Regions from separate parts of the uncultured Rummeliibacillus sp. genome, predicted to be linked through region 2. Evidence: predicted binding sites of a transcription regulator. Region 2 holds the regulator's gene; the other holds the start of a gene.
The links. The regulator NrdR, encoded in region 2, represses ribonucleotide reductase genes. The targets are predictions, from matches to a motif close to AACACNATATATNGTGTT.

Region 1 (3,190 bases), on a different contig from region 2:
AAATGAGAAGTAAGGTTCTAAACCTGTTGAGACGCCCACCATTGTACCAGTAGAACCAGTAGGTGCAACTGTTAATAGATGAGAATTACGAATACCGTTTTCTACTACTGATTGACGTATATATTCTGGCATTTTTTTCATAAAACCTGTTTCTGTGAAACGTTTACGAAGAACAGCTGTATCTTCTTCCGTTTCGCCTACTAAGAATGGGAAACTACCGCGTTCTTTTGCCAATTCTGTAGATGTTTCGTAAGCTGTAATAGCAATTGTCTTAAAGATCTCATCTACTAGGATATTACCTTCTTCAGATCCATATTCTTTTTCACAGTAGATAAGTAAATCCGCAAGACCCATAACACCTAGTCCTACACGACGTTCTCCTAGTGCTTGTACACGGTTTTCTTCAAGGAAGTATGGTGTAGCATCGATTACGTTATCTTGCATGCGTACGCCTACTCTAACTGTTTCTTTTAGTGCTTCGAAATCCACTGTTTTTGTGTCTTTCTTTGCAAACTGAGCTAGGTTTACTGCAGCTAGGTTACAAACTGAATATGGCGCTAATGGTTGTTCACCACAAGGGTTAGTTGCAACAACCTTTTGTCCATAACTTTTTGCATTTGTCATTTCATTGGCATTATCGATAAAGAAAATACCAGGTTCTGCTGAATAGGTAGCACAGATATTGATTAAATTCCAAAGCTCACGTGCTTTAATCGTACGATATGTACGAACAGCATGTCCCATAGCTTCCCATTCACGAACATCGCCACATTTATGCCATTCTTCGTTATAAATTGCCATTTCTTTTTCGTCATAAGTTTCAACTGCAGGGAAACGTAGCTCAAACTCTTTATTATCTTCAACAGCTTCCATGAATTCGTTTGTCAATGTGACAGAAATATTGGCACCTGTTAAGAATTCTGGGTTGTTAACTGTATAAGTTCCGCCATCTCTTAGTTTTGCTTCTGCATCTTTGAAAATACCCTCATTAAATCCGCCGAAACCAGGAATTGTTTTATAATTTATGATTCCTTGGTACATAGCCTTTTCTTGTTCTGTTAATGGTGTGAATTTAAGTTTTTCTTTTGCAAGACGTTTAATCTCTTCATCCTTTGTATTTTCGATTAAGAATCGCAATATACGTGGATTTTGCATTTTAGAAATAATAAATTCATAGATATCAGGATGCGTACAAGATAACATAATCATTTGAGCACCGCGACGTGATCCGCCTTGTTCTACAAGATGTGTCAATTTCGCAATATCATCTAACCATGATACAGAACCTGATGATTTACCATTTACACCACGAGCCAATGTATTACGCGGTCTTAATGTTGAACCGTTTGTGCCAACACCGCCACCTCTACTCATAATTTCCATTACTTGTTTACGGTGATCACTTATTCCTTCACGTGAATCAGCAACAAATGGCATTACGTAACAGTTAAAATATGTAACATCCGTACCGGAGCCTGCTCCATAAATAACTCGTCCGGCAGGGATGAAGTTTAAATTTACAAGCTGTTTATAAAATTTTTGATACCATTCTTTACGTTTTTCTTCTGTCTTTTCAACAGATGCTAAACCTGTAGCATTACGTTTAGCTATTTGTTCATAAAAGACTTCTAAAGGTTTTTCAATAACATCTAATGAACGAGAAACAATTCCTGAAGCTTGTTCTTCTGGATCATCAATTGCACTACGATAGTCTTCCTCGATTAAGATTTTTGCTTTTTTAGTTGTTTCATCGATTGAAACGATATAACCAAGTCCACGAGCAGGGAACTTCGGATCTGCCTTTACTGTTAAAACAACAAAATCCCCAGCTTTTAACGTTTTCTTTTCAGTATCTTTAAAAGAATAACGGTCAATCATCACAAGTCTAGATACACCTTTATGAGTAATATGCATATCCTCTGTGATGGAATGAACTTGAGGAAATTGTTGAATGTCTTTGTTTAATTGTTTAATGTCGATTGTCTGATGATGATGTTGCGATGCAAGTACCATACCATCCGCCCCCTATTCTTATAGCAAAACACAATATATAGTATATTTACATTTAAATACGATACTATATATTGATTAGAAAAGCAAATGGTCTTTTTTTTCAAAGAACGTTGTTATATCGCGTTTTTTAGGATTTTTCGTCTTTTTACCACAAAAAATAAGACTAAAAACCTACTATTTTCTGAAATTCCATTCATCTGTTGCATACTTTGTTTTTGCAAGATTTTCAACAAAATCCTTTTGTTCTTGTGTCAATTCATAAGGGATCAACTCAATATGAAGAGCATCTTCAAATCCCTTGTGGAATGCTTTAGTACAAGTTTCTACATCTACTCTTCGATTTGCTAATTGATTGATAGCCACTGCTTTTTGTGGTAAATGTTTGCGCATGCGTTCCTTCGATGCGTCTGATGGAAAATTGAAAAGTGATATCAATTTTTCATCATCTAAATCGATTAAAATAGCACCGTGTTGTAAAATTACGCCTTCTTGTCTAGTTTGTGCACTACCAGCGACTTTCTTTCCTTCTACAACAAGTTCATACCAACTAGGAGCATCAAAACAAACTGCACTTTTTGGATTCTTTAAAATATCTCTTTTTTCTTCTGTATCAGGAATAGAGAAATACGCATCTAAGCCTAAATTTCTGAACCCTAATAATAATCCCTCACTAATCACTTTATAAGCTTCAGTGACCGTTTTAGGCATATTTGGATAGTCTTCTGACACGATGACACTATAAGTTAACTCATGCTCATGTAGGACTGCGCGTCCACCTGTTGGGCGTCTGACAAATCCTAAATTCAATCTATGTAATTGTTCGAAATTGATATCTTTTTTTGCTTGTTGAAAATATCCGATAGAGAGTGTTGCAGGATTCCATTCGTAAAATCGAATTACTGGTGGAATTAAACCTTTACTATGCCAATGTAGAAGCGCTTCATCTAGAGCCATATTATATGCTGGACTACATGGACCTGAATTAATAAAATACCATTTATTTGTCATTTTATCGTCTCCCTTTTATATCAACTTTTCTATTTTAACAAAGTCATTGGACTATCGCTAGTTCTTCTTTTATAATATTATTTATAGATAGAAAGGGGTAAGGCAACTTGAGTTGGTTATATACAATATTAATCATCCTTGGCGTAATTATTATTTACGCACTAATTAA
Region 2 (3,190 bases):
GAAGTTGATAAAAAGTACCTGCCCCTGCTTTCAATATCTTGTATTCTTTCGAGTAATCCTTGGTTTCTATAGAAGCATCTTCTTGTTTAGAATCTATTCCCTTTTGTTCTTCAAAATCTCTTGCCAATTTCATGGCTTCTCTTGCTGATTTAACACCAGTATTACGCCAATGTGACGCAATAGTTTCTATATATTTCCGATTCAATTTACCGTGATTTCGCAAAAAGACATAGTGAATAAGTACGTTGACTACAGGCGTTGGCATACCATATTGCATCACCAAATCTTCGACTAACTGGCGATCACTTGGAAATGGTTCCTTGCCTCCTGCTACAGCTGTTAATACATCAATAGGAGAAGAAGTTTCAAACCATTTTATCAGCTCTTGTTCCATCGGGTTTATATCGTTATCATCCACTGGAGTTTGCGTGAATAATTCTTGCTTTTGTTTTACATTTTCCATAACAGATTGCATTGTTGGCGGTTCTTTCGATACTGTCAATTTATAATAATCAGCAGCTTCTTTCTTTAAGCGTAAATCACTTAATCCCATTTCATCATCAAGTGCTAAAAGAATGATCTTTTGCATATCAAATGGTGTTAAATGATAAAGAAACGCTAATTTCGCAATCGTTGCTTTCGCTTCAGCCGTTAAAACAGATGAAGGTACAAGCTGTTCAGAAAGAGTAGATCTTAAAAGATGAAAATCAAATTCTTCATAGTTGAACGGTAATTCTTTTGGCTTTTCTTGTATTCCAGTAAGGTGGATTTCATCAGACGGTATATTATGCTGAACAGGTCTATAAACATCTGTAAATGTTCTAGATACTTCCTGATAGCCATAACTAGACAGCCCTTTTGAAACAAAGCGTTGACGCAAATTTCTATATGCTGATTCACCAATCTTACTATATAAGAACATAGATAAAAGTGGATCATCAAAAAAAGTAGCTGCATCGAGTGGCGGCATTACATCATAGAGAAAAGAACGCATTTCTTGTTGGTCTTTGCGCCATGTTCGAAGTAAACCAATCGCTTCGAGCGCAATGCGTGATTCGAAGATTTTACCTATTGGCATGTTCAATGCGTTCATCAAATGATAATGTGACATCGTACTATCTTCAGAATTTTCGCCCTCTGCCCATAATAAAAAATATAAACTGATGGGTTCTGCTCCAATAAGCGGTTGATACAAAAGCGTGATTAACTTTCGATCATAACTTGATAGAGGAAATGGAACACGAATGGATAGTCGATCAACAGGTTGCAATTCTTTATATAAATTCACCAACGGTTCCCTCCAAAACTTCTATTATTGATCATTTTCTCGTTCTTTAGATTGTTTTTCGATTAATTCTCTAAGCTCATCGATAAAGACATTGATATCCTTAAATTGACGATAAACAGAGGCAAAGCGAACATAAGACACCTCATCTATTTTAGAAAGGCGATCCATCACCATTTCACCAACATCTTCTGTTTTCACTTCAGCATTCCCAATACGACGTAAATCTTGCTCTATATTAAACACTAAATCCTCTAAAATATCTAATGATACTGGACGCTTTTCACAAGCTCGAATAAGGCCACGAAGTACTTTTTCATGGCTAAACTCTTCACGTGATCCATCTTTTTTGATCACAATAAGAGGCATTTCTTCTACTTTTTCGAAAGTTGTAAAACGAAACCCACATGATTCACATTCCCGACGTCTACGAATTGCTTTGTTATCATCGACTGGTCGACTATCAATGACTTTTGTTCCATTAAATTGACAAGTTGGACATTTCATAATTTTTCTCTCCTGATTTCGAAAACATATTAGTTTATCTATTATATCAAAAAATAATGGTATAAATCGAAAAAAAGAGTAGAAAATCCTCTTTACATAAAAAATAACTCGAAATCCGTCATATTTATCAAAAAAGGCTGTTTCAAAAATCCAGTTTCCACTGAATTTTTGAACAGCCCATTCGTTTTAGTATTATTTAAAAATTTTTAAACGTTAACTTCTTGTTGTTTTAATTCAGAAACAACTTTTTTTGTTAAGTCTACAACACGTGCAGAGTAACCCCATTCGTTATCGTACCAAGCAATAACTTTTACTTTATTGCCACCAATAGTCATTGTTGTAAGACCATCAATAGTTGCTGAAGCTGGATTTGTATAGTAATCACGAGAAACAAGTGGTTCCATCGTGAAATCTAAAATACCTTTTAAAGGACCTTCAGCAGCATTTTTAAATGCTTCGTTTACTTCTTCAATAGTTACATCACGTTGCAGGTCTACTACTAAATCGACTAATGATACATCAGGTGTAGGAACACGTAATGCCATACCATGTAATTTACCTTGTAATTCAGGTAACACAAGTGTTAACGCTTTAGCTGCACCTGTAGAAGTAGGAATGATCGATTCAGCACATGCACGAGCACGACGTAAGTCTTTATGTGGATTATCAATATTTTTTTGGTCATTTGTATATGAATGAACAGTTGTCATTAAACCATTGATGATACCAAATGTATCATTTAAAACCTTTGCAACTGGTGCAAGGCAGTTTGTTGTACAACTTGCATTTGAAATAACATCATGTTTAGAAAGATCTAATTTTTCATCATTAACGCCCATTACAATAGTGACATCTTCATTTTTTCCTGGTGCTGTTAAAATTACTTTTTTTGCACCTGCTTCAAGATGTAATGCTGCTTTACTACGTTCATTGAACTTACCAGTTGCTTCAATAACAACATCTACGTCCATTTCTTTCCAAGGTAAGTTTTGAGGGTTACGTTCATTTACAAGTTGTACACGCTTACCATTTACGATTAGCGCATCCTCTTCTGCTTTTACTTCACCATCAAATTTACCATGAGATGTATCATATTTAACCAAATGAGCTAATGTCTCAGCTGGATAACTTGCATTTACCGCAACAATATTTAAATCATCTTGTAGAATCGCTTGACGGAATACCATACGTCCAATACGGCCAAATCCGTTAATAGCAATCGAAACTGTCATGAATAATATCCTCCCTATTCACTACGTTATACTTAATTTGTATTATTCACAAATAGTATAGCACATTTATTAGAAAGTAAAACATAATTTAATCTATATTTTAAAATTTATATTTTCAGAAATTTATATCTTTTTAACAGTTGCAGTCCCATAAATCCAGTATTTT

Region 1: the regulator NrdR is predicted to act here: its motif matches at 2,041-2,058, upstream of Q0977_RS10335 (vitamin B12-dependent ribonucleotide reductase).

Annotation. Positions count from the first base shown of each region.
Region 1 covers NZ_CAKQBI010000013.1:55,959-59,148, reverse strand. The annotation lists gene Q0977_RS10335 (vitamin B12-dependent ribonucleotide reductase) at 1-2,013, opposite strand, end outside; gene Q0977_RS10330 (biotin/lipoate A/B protein ligase family protein) at 2,188-3,021, opposite strand; gene Q0977_RS10325 (rhodanese-like domain-containing protein) at 3,129-3,190, shown strand, end outside.
Region 2 covers NZ_CAKQBI010000002.1:78,991-82,180, forward strand. The annotation lists gene Q0977_RS02045 (DnaD domain protein) at 1-1,288, opposite strand, end outside; gene nrdR (transcriptional regulator NrdR) at 1,313-1,792, opposite strand; gene Q0977_RS02055 (glyceraldehyde-3-phosphate dehydrogenase) at 1,999-3,024, opposite strand; gene coaE (dephospho-CoA kinase) at 3,158-3,190, opposite strand, start outside.